One region of the Mesorhizobium sp. B2-6-1 genome, then DNA from elsewhere that is predicted to be linked to it. Evidence: predicted binding sites of a transcription regulator. Region 1 holds the regulator's gene; the other holds the start of a gene.
The links. The regulator LexA, encoded in region 1, represses DNA repair genes until DNA is damaged. The targets are predictions, from matches to a motif close to TGTTCNNNNTGTGTTCNG.

Region 1 (5,245 bases):
ACGACACCTGGCTGCCGCGCTCATTGCCGTCGCGCGGGCCTTCGAGTTCGAGGCCGTAGGCGCCGCATTTTGCCTCGACGAGCTGGATGAACAGATCGGTCAATGCGATGCTCTTCCTGCGCACCTCTGCCATATCGACGTCGTTCCAGACATCGAGGGCCCCTTTGAGCGCGCGCATCGACAGCACAGGCTGCGTGCCGCAGAGAAACCGGCGGATGCCTGTGCCGGCAGCAAAACCCTGTTCGAAGGCGAAAGGCCGCGCATGGCCCCACCAGCCGCTGAGCGGCTGGCGGACATCGCCATGGTGGCGCTCGGCCGCGTAGATGAAGGCCGGGGCACCTGGGCCTCCATTGAGATATTTGTAGGTGCAGCCGACGGCGAAATCGGCGTTCGAACGGTCGAGCTCGACCGGCAAGGCGCCGGCGGTATGGCAGAGATCCCAGACGATCAGCGCGCCGGCATCATGTGCCGTCCGCGTCAGCGCGGCCATGTCGCGTAACTGCCCGGATTTGTAGTTGACGTGGTTGACCAGGATGACCGCGACCCGCTCGTCGATCAGTTCTTCTATGGTCGGCGCATCGACACCCTCGAGCCGCAGCACCGTGCCCGGCCGCGTCGAGGCAACGCCTTCGGCCATATAGAGATCGGTCGGAAAGCTGTCCCCCTCGGCGATGATGACTGACCTGTCCGGCCGCATCCCGAGTGCCGCATGCAGCACCTTGTAGATGTTGATCGAGGTGGTATCGCAGACCACCGTCTGGCCGGCGGCGGCCCCGATCAGGCGCCCGAGTTGGTCGCCGAGTTCGACCGGCATGTCGAACCAGCCGGCGGTGTTCCAGGCGCGGATGAGATCCTGCGCCCACTCCTGCGTGGCGGCCTTCTGCAGCTCGCCGAACACGGCTGGCGAAGCGGCGCCCAGCGAATTGCCGTCGAGATAGATCACCCCCTGGGGCAAGGTGAAGCGGTCACGCATGGCACGCAGCGGATCCGCGGTGTCCATTGCCTCGATCGCTGCGAGATCGGGAATTTTGCTCATGGTCGCGATGTTCCTCGGTGAGAAGAGCGCCCTGGAAACGGGCCGGCTGTTTTGCCGCCCGGGCAAGGGCTGGCCGCATAGAGGCGCAAGAACAGGGTGAACGCCCGGTTCGATCTTTGCTCGATTTCCGCCCGAGGCAGTTCCTCGAGCACCCCAACGATCCGGCGAACCTGGAGATCGCCGATCAAAAGACTGATGTAGATGTCGGCGGCTTCGGCAGGATCGTCACAGGCGATCGGGCCGGCCCGACTTGCGGTTCGAAGCAGGTCGCCAACAAGCGGCATTATGGTATTGCGGCCGAATTGCGCGATCGATTGGCCAAGCGTGCCTGTATCGTTGACGTCGCCGGCCGCGGCGCGATTGAGCGCCACCGCCTTGTCGCCCGTCACGAGGGTCAGCAGGACTGGCCCGAGCAAGTTCAGGGTTTCGAGCGGATCGCGCGCCTGGTGAAGGGCGTCCTCCAGCAGCTTCCTTGCCTCTCCCGCATTGGCTTCGATCAAGGATCGAAACAGGGTCTGCTTGTTGCCGTACCAGTTGTAGAGGGTTTCGTTCGAGGCCGATGCCCGCTTGGCGATAGCAAGCAGGGAGGCGCTCTTGTAGCCGGCTTCCCGGAGCACCGCATAGGCGGCCTCCTCTATCCGTTCGCGTCGCGCGGCCTGCTTCGGCGTGGTCATTGGTGTTCCTCTTCGAAAACCGTACATTATTATACGGTTCGTCAAGCGAACGAACGAACGCAGCCCGTCGCGACCAGTGGTGGTGTCTGGCCGTTTTCCGGCGGAAGTTGGCATTTTGGTTTCGTTTCGTTCACGAGCCGCAGGGGTTTCTAATCCGCCCAAACGCACCCCGCACCTGCCGGTCACCCAGCTTGCAGGCTTGTGCCAAGAGTGGAGACCGGTCGGGCCACAGGCCATTAACCAAAATAGTTTCAAAGGGCCCGGGAGCGCATTGACGACGGACCGCGCTGGCAGGATGCTGGCTGCGGGAGGGCATTTCGTTTCCGTCGCCTTAACAAATTCATTAAACTTTAAATGGTTGCGGAACACAACTGGAACAGATAGTGTTTGTTCTGGGTTTGTTTTCTGATTCTGGTTCCAGACCCTTCGTGCAATGCCTTTGGGGGCCGCCATGCTCACGCGCAAGCAACATGAACTCTTGATGTTCATCCATGAACGGCTGAAGGAAAGCGGCATTCCGCCGTCCTTCGACGAGATGAAGGAAGCGCTGGACCTCGCCTCCAAGTCGGGAATTCATCGGCTGATCACGGCGTTGGAGGAGCGCGGCTTCATTCGCCGCCTGCCCAACCGGGCGCGCGCGCTGGAGGTGCTGCGCCTGCCGGACTCGATCGCGCCGGGTCTTAACGCGGCAAAGAAGTTCTCCCCGAGCGTCATCCAGGGCAGCCTCGGACAGGGCAGCAGCCCTAGCCGGCAGATCAAGCCGGCGACGTCTTCGCGTCTGCCCGCTGCCGGCAATGACGACGACGCGGTTTCAGCGGTGTCGATCCCGGTCATGGGTCGCATCGCAGCGGGTGTGCCGATCGACGCCATCCAGCATCAGACGCATTCCATTTCAGTGCCGCCTGACATGATCATGGGCGGCGAACACTATGCGCTGGAGGTCAAGGGCGATTCGATGATCGAGGCCGGCATTTTCGACGGCGACACGGTCATCATCCGCAATGCCGACACCGCAAGTCCCGGCGAGATCATCGTGGCCCTGGTGGACGAGGAGGAAGCAACGCTGAAGCGCTTCCGCCGAAAGGGTGCTTCGATTGCGCTCGAGGCTGCCAATCCGGCCTATGAAACACGTATTTTCGGACCGGACAGGGTCAAGGTGCAAGGCAAGCTGGTCGGCCTGATCAGGCGCTACTGAGCGGGGTCGGCGGTGGGCTTTTCGGGTTTACGGTAAGGCGGCAGTCCCCTTGCCTCGCGTGAGAATTTCCGCTGTTCGTGCCAGGGCCGATATGGCCTGTCGACGGCAAAGCTGACCCGTGCCGGTGCCGTCGCCGATTGCTGGTCGAAGAAGACGGCGGCACTTCCCTTGCGAGCGAGCTGCCGCTTGGTGATGACGAGAACCAGCGGATTGTGGCAGGGATCGTAGCCCGCGGGGTCGTTGATGACGATCAGATCCGCATAGGAGCAGGCCCTCCAGGCGTCCTTGCGATCCTCCACCTGCGCGATGATCGCCCCCGAGGTATGCCGGGCCATGCACAGGCCCGTGAAGCAATAGAAAGGCGCTCCCGCCGGAAGTTGCGCGGGATCGAAGATGTCGAACTGTCGGTCTCCGCTGTCGAACAGTTCCGGCGCAACGATGGTTTCGGACTTCAGCGCGCGTTTCCAATTATCGACGGTGAATTCGTTCGGGCGCGCCCGGTTGATCGCGAGCTCGCCGCCGCCGATCGGCAACGCCACCAGGCGGGCATCCTCCGAAATCAGCACGTCCGGCGTGCGCGTGTCCGAGACGGTCAACAGGCCGGCGAGCGCGAAGGGAAGTGCCGCCAGCCGCAGCCATGTCGTGGCCATCGTCGCGATGACCAGGGCGATCGCCACCAGAAGGACGGATTGCTGCGAAATCAACCCGACCGCGTCGACCGGCGAGCGTTGCGAGATCCATCCTGATATGGCGATCATCGCGGTCAGTCCCTTGCCCATCAGATAAAGGGATGGTCCATCGAACCCGAACGGCATCAGCAGCGCGCTGGCAACCGCAAGGAACATCACGACCGAAACGATCGGCATGACGGCAAGATTGGCGAACAGGCTGAGCGGCGACACGCGCTGGAAATGCCAGATGGCGAAAAGCGCCGTGGCGCTTCCCGCGATAATCGAGGTCATCGCCAGCCCACCTGTCGCCAGCAGCAATTTTCGCGTCAGCAGGCCAGGCAAGGTCCGTTGCGGCGGCGGGGTCCGCGCTTTGTCGGCTTTGCGATCCGACCAGCCGGCATAGGCGCCGACCAGGGCCGCGGTGGCGGCGAAGGACATCTGGAAGCTCGGCCCTACCACCTCGTGCGGCGACACCACGATGACGGCGATCGCCGAAATAGCCAGATTGCGCATGGTGAGTGCCGCCCGATCGAACAGAACGGCGATCAGCATCACCGCCAGCATGATGAAGCTGCGTTCGGCGGCGACAACGACGCCCGAAATGACGAGGTAGGCGGCGATGGAGAAAAGTGCCGCCGCGGCCGCGTATTTCTTGACCGGCCGGCGGGAGGAAAAATTCGGGAACAGCGCGAAGCCGCCACGCAGCAGACCCATGACCGTGCCGGCGACCAGCGCCATGTGCAGCCCGGAAATTGAGATGATGTGGTAGATGCCGGTGCGTCGCATCGCTTCATTGATCTCGTCGGGAATCCCGGCGCGCACACCCACGATCAGCGCCGCGGCGATCTCGCCCTCGGCGCCGCCGATGCTGCCCCTGATATGGTCGGCAATGCTTTCGCGAGCACTCTCGATGGCGGCTGAAAGGGCGGCCCACAGCGGCCTGTCATCGGCTGAGACGATTTTGGGGTTGCCGAGAAAGAAGCCGCTGGCGCCTATGCCGGCGAAGTAGCTGTCGAAGGAAAAGTCGTAGCTGTCCGGCCGCACCGGTCCGGTCGGCGGCAACAGCCTGGCATAGCCGGTCACGAGCGAACCGGCCGTCACTTCAGCCGGCACCTTGCGTGCCGAAAGGCGAACGCGCTCCGGCGCGTAGAGTAGTTTCGGCCGCGCGGTCGATGTCACATCGATGGTCAGCCGGATGCGCCCGGTCTCCATCTGGTCGACCGAAACGACGCGGCCGGTGATTTGCGTGGAGATTTCCGAGCCCAGCATCCGCGTTCCCGCTCGCCACGTCTCGACTTTGCCGGCGAGCATGCCGAGCGCGCACAACAGCGCCGCCATGAAGCACAGATGCGTTTTCGGCCATGAGCGTGAAACGAGCGCGCACAGCGACATCAGGATCGCGACCGCGACAGGCTTGGCAAAGCCCGGCTCCGCCGCCAGCGAAAAATAGGCGATCGATCCGCATGCCAGGAACACCGGCACGAGCAGGAAGGCTATGCCCCGATCGAGTTCGAGCTCGGACGCTCTGGCCACGCCGTTGCGCAGACGAGGCCATGAAGCACGGCCGAACTCACGGCGCAGACGCACGGCCGCGCCGGCTGCGGGAATGCCGGGCGGCGTGGAAACATCCGCCGGCGGCGACTTGCTCGGCTGCTGTAGGGGCGACAAC
Region 2 (5,245 bases), on a different contig from region 1:
GCCGCCTGCTCGGCGGTGGCGGGTTCCGTGCTGCCGCGCTGGGCAGGCACGAGAAGCCTGGTGTTCTGGACGCCGTATTTCCAGGGATCGACCATCTGCATGACGGTGTTGGCGGCCTGGGCCTCCCCGGCGCCGCTCGTCACGCCTTCGCTGCGCACATAGTCGTCACTCGTGCATCCGGCGGTGAAGCCGGCAAGCAGCAAGGCGACGCTCGAGCTCAAGACCAGACGCATGGCTTCAGTCCTTCGGCAGGTCGAGGAAATGCCCGACTTTGGTGGCGGGAGCGGCACGCGCGGCGCTGCCGTCAGCCAGCGCCAGCGCGCGATTGGTGTCCGACGCCCTCACCTCCTCGGTGTTGTTGAGGAAATAGTCGACATTGCTGGCAGGCTGCGTGCCATCGGTCGGCTCGGCCATTTTCTTCGACGGATCCACCGGCTTGACCAGGTAAGGCGTGACGATGATCACCAGGTCCGTCTCACGCCGCTGGTAGGATTTCGACGAGAACAGGGCCCCGAGCACAGGCATCTTGCCGAGGCCCGGTATGCGCGAGGTGGTGATGTCGTTCTGCGACTGCAGCAGCCCCGCGATCATGAAGCTCTGGCCGTTCTTCAGGTCGACCGACGTCCTGGCGCGGCGCACGATGAAGCCGGGCACCGAGATGCTGCCGATATTGTAGGAAGCCGACGCGTCGATCGAGGAGACTTCCGGCGCGATGTCGAGGCTGACCAGCCCGTCCTTCAGAACCGTGGGCGTGAAATCCAGGCTGACGCCGTACTTCTTGTAGCTGACGGAAATCTTGCCGTTGTCTTCGGAAACCGGGATCGGAAACTCGCCGCCGGCCAGGAAGCTCGCGGTCTCGCCGGACCGGGCGATCAGGTTCGGCTCGGCCAGCCGACGAGCCAGGCCGCGCTCTTCCAGTGCCTTGATGGCGATGTCGATGGAAACGCCGTTCGACAACAGCTTGCCGATGATCTCGCCGGTCCCCGCCGGCTCAATGGTGCCGGGAGCAATCGTCACGTCGCGTCCGCCCATGCCATAAGCGAAATTGGCGCTGTATTTGGCGCCGAGGTCCTGTCCGGCCTGACGGTTGATCTCGACGAAGCGGACATTGAGCTGGACCTGCTGCGAGGACGAGATGTTGACCGAATTGATCACCTCCTCATTGCCGGAGAAGCGGGTGGCGATCTTGTTGGCCTTTTCGGCGGCGACCGCGTCATCCGCCTCGCCCGACAGCACGACACGCCCATTGGCGGAGCCGACCTTGATCTTGGCGTCCGGCACGCTGGCGCGGATGGTGTCGGCCAACTGGTCGGTATCGAGCGTCACTTCGATGTCTACGGTGCCGACGAGCTGCTTGTTCTCGTCGAACAGCGCAATGCCAGTGGTGCCGAGATTGTTGCCCAGCACATAGAAGGATTTGTCGGTCAACGGGTTGACGTTGGCGATCTCCGGATCGCCGATGACGATCTGGTAGAAGGCCGCGCTCGTCATGATCGTCTTTGGCTTGCCCTTGGCGACCTTGATCGAGGCGTTCTTGGTCGCCGAGACATAGACGATGTCGTTGTCCGCCCTGGCCGGGCCGGCGAAGATGCCGGCCGCCGCCATCGTCACCGCCATCGCCATCGCCTGCGCGACGTGCAACCGGCCTGTCGTTCGATATTGAAGTTGCCTGAACATTGTTCCCGTCCCGTCCGGTCCCCACCGGTCCTGCTCTGGTTCCACTCAGGAACCTGATATTCCTATTTCTGGTCCCGCGCAGGAACCTGATATTCCTCGGCCGTCGTTCCACGCGTCACGATGACCGTCTTGAATTTCGGCTTCTCAGGCTCCTTTGCCATGGCGTCGAACAGCGAGCCGGCCGCGGCCTGCGCCTTGCCCGCCACCGATCCGCCAAAGGAGGAGATGGTGGTGACACCGTCCTTGCCCTCGCCGCCCTCGCTGGCGGAGCGAAGCGACAGCGACAGCGTGCCGACAGTGCGGGCCAGCGCCACTTTCTGCGCGCCTTCGGTGGTCACCTCGATGGTTATGGAATTGGCCACCTGCGGCGTCGTTTGGCGCTCGTCGGCGCCCTGCCCGACGCTCAGCACCTTCGCGTCGGCAACGACGATCTCTGAGGTGATGGTCGAACCGGCGGCGCCTTGCGCATTCTTGGCCACTTCCTGGATTTCGCCGGCATCGCGCGTCAGCACGACATCGACCCGGTCGCCCGGCGTGACGAAGCCGCCGACGCCCGCGATCTCGTCGGTGCGGATGGTGACGGCCCGCATGCCGGGCGTCAGCATGTTGGAGAGCGTGGCGCGGCCATTCGGGCCGGACAGCTTTGTAAGCAGCACCGGTTCGTTGACCTCGATCGGCGACAGCACCACGCGGTTGCCGTCCCCGAGCAGTCCATCGATGGTGGCGAAGGCGCCCTGCGGCAGCGAATCCTGCGGCCACGGAATTTCGCTGAGTTTCGCGCGGTCGAGATCCATGCCGTACCGCAACGGTGCATTCGCCACCACGATGGTCTTGAATTCGACCGTCGGCGCGGCGGGCGCCGCGATCGACGCGGTTTTCTCCTCGGCGTCGGCCCTGGCCTGGCGCTTGACCCAGAAATCCGCGGCAAAGATCGAGATCGCGCCGAAAACGGCGGCGATGCCGATCATCGTTATGGCCTTGCCCCTCACGCCCAAACCCCTGATGCCCGTAGTTTCTTGTTATGTTGGCTCACGCTAGGCGGCATTGTTAAAGAATCAGGAATCTTCTCGCTGGCTATCCGCCTGATTTCCGCCGGCTTGGTTATCGAATGGTTTTAGGATAAGAGGGGGTTAATCCCCGAACGTAACAGGAACCTCCGTCGCTTGGCGCTGAAAAGCGTGGCAGTATCGGCGGGTGATTCGCAGCTTGGGCTCTATGGCAGGCATGGACGACAACAACGATCTTTTCGGCAATCTGGAGAAGCAGCCGCAACCGGTTCGCACACCGGCGCGTCCGGCCGATCCGCTGGTGCAGGCGGCAGCCAAGCGTCCGGCGGCGGCGTCTCGTGACGGCTCAGAGGGCTACAGCGCCGCCGATATCGAGGTACTCGAAGGCCTGGAGCCGGTGCGGCGCCGTCCGGGCATGTATATTGGCGGCACCGACGACAAGGCCATGCACCATCTGTTCGCCGAGGTCATCGACAACTCGATGGACGAGGCGGTTGCCGGCCATGCCACATTCATCGATGTCGAGCTTTCGGCTGACGGCTTTCTCACCGTCACCGACAATGGCCGCGGCATTCCCGTCGATCCGCATCCGAAGTTCAAGAAGCCGGCGCTCGAAGTGATCATGACGACGCTGCATTCGGGCGGAAAGTTCGATAGCAAGGTCTATGAAACCTCGGGCGGCCTGCACGGCGTCGGCGTCTCCGTGGTCAATGCGCTGTCGGATCATCTCGAAGTCGAAGTCGCGCGCGGACGGCAACTTTACCGGCAGCGCTTCTCGCGCGGCATTCCGGTCAGCGGCCTCGAGCATCTTGGCGAAGTTCACAACCGGCGCGGCACCAGGACCCGTTTCCACCCCGACGAGCAGATCTTCGGCAAGGGCGCCGCGTTCGAACCGGCGCGGCTCTACCGCATGACGCGCTCGAAAGCCTATCTGTTCGGCGGCGTCGAAATCCGCTGGACCTGCGATCCCTCCCTGATCAAGGAAAAGGACACCACTCCGGCCAAGGCCGAATTCCATTTTCCCGGCGGCCTCAAGGACTATCTGAAAGCGTCGCTTGGCGACGAATTCCAGGTGACGCGCGAAATCTTCGCCGGCAAGAGCGACAGGCAAGGCGGCCATGGCTCGCTGGAATGGGCAGTGACCTGGTTCGGCGGCGACGGCTTCATCAACTCCTACTGCAACACCATCCCGACCGGCGAAGGTGGCACCCACGAGGCCGGCTTCCGCAACGTCTTGACGCGCGGCCTGCGCGCCTATGCCGACCTCGTCGGCAACAAGCGCGCCTCGATCGTCACGTCGGAGGATGTCATGATCTCGGCGGCGGGCATGCTGTCGGTGTTCATCCGCGAGCCTGAATTCGTCGGCCAGACCAAGGACAGGCTGGCGACGATCGAGGCGATCCGCATAGTCGAGACGGCGATCCGCGACCCGTTCGACCATTGGCTGGCCGACAATCCGCAGGAAGCGTCGAAGCTGCTCGAATGGGTTATCGCACGCGCCGACGAGCGGGTACGACGCCGCCAGGAAAAGGAAGTGTCGCGCAAGAGTGCGGTGCGCAAGCTGCGCCTGCCGGGCAAGCTTGCCGATTGCACGCAGAATGCGGCCGCCGGCGCCGAACTCTTCATCGTCGAAGGCGATTCGGCCGGCGGCTCTGCCAAGCAGGCGCGCGACCGCGCCAGCCAGGCGGTGCTGCCGCTGCGCGGCAAGATTCTCAACGTCGCCAGCGCCGGCAACGACAAGCTGGCCGCCAACCAGCAGATTTCCGATCTGATCCAGGCGCTTGGTTGCGGCACGCGGTCGAAATACCGCGACGAGGATCTTCGCTACGACCGCGTCATCATCATGACCGACGCCGACGTCGACGGCGCTCACATCGCCTCGCTGCTGATCACCTTCTTCTACCAGGAGATGCCGAACCTGGTTCGCGGCGGACATCTCTATCTGGCGGTGCCGCCGCTCTACTCGATCCGGCAGGGCGGCAAGGTCGCCTATGCGCGTGACGACGCGCACAAGGACGAATTGCTGCGCACCGAGTTCACTGGGCGCGGCAAGGTCGAGATCGGTCGCTTCAAGGGCCTGGGCGAAATGATGGCCGCGCAGCTCAAGGAGACCACAATGGACCCGAGGAAGCGTACGCTGCTCCGGGTCGATGTGATCGATGCCGAGGCCGCCACCAAGGACGCGATCGATGCGCTGATGGGCACCAAGCCGGAGGCTCGTTTCCGGTTCATCCAGGAACGCGCCGAATTCGCGGAAACGGAAGTGCTGGATATCTGAGCGCAGGCCGGTCGATCAAGGCTTGCGGAGACGCGCGTGTGAGCTGGCAACGGCTGAAAGACTATTTCGAAGCGGCTCTTGCCGGGCTGACACAGCCGACCCGGTCGGACTGGATCTTCGCCTTGCGCACGGTCTCGGCCGGCCTGATCGCGCTTATGGCCGCCTACGCCCTCAAGCTCGATCACCCGCAATGGGCGATGATGACGGTGTTCATCGTTGCCCAGCCGGTCGCCGGCATGGTGTTGGCGAAAGGCTTTTATCGGTTGCTCGGCACGCTGGCGGG

Region 2: parE (DNA topoisomerase IV subunit B) is a predicted target of LexA. The motif match lies at 2,815-2,832, and genes of this name have one in related genera.

Annotation. Positions count from the first base shown of each region.
Region 1 is NZ_VFUH01000005.1:164,984-170,228, reverse strand. It holds gene kynU (kynureninase) at 1-1,036, opposite strand, end outside; gene FJ443_RS13305 (TetR/AcrR family transcriptional regulator) at 1,033-1,824, opposite strand; gene lexA (transcriptional repressor LexA) at 2,162-2,905, shown strand; gene FJ443_RS13295 (ComEC/Rec2 family competence protein) at 2,899-5,245, opposite strand, start outside.
Region 2 is NZ_VFUH01000008.1:50,694-55,938, forward strand. It holds gene FJ443_RS17540 (hypothetical protein) at 1-233, opposite strand, end outside; gene FJ443_RS17545 (type II and III secretion system protein family protein) at 238-1,623, opposite strand; gene cpaB (Flp pilus assembly protein CpaB) at 1,740-2,666, opposite strand; gene parE (DNA topoisomerase IV subunit B) at 2,902-4,962, shown strand; gene FJ443_RS17560 (FUSC family protein) at 5,001-5,245, shown strand, end outside.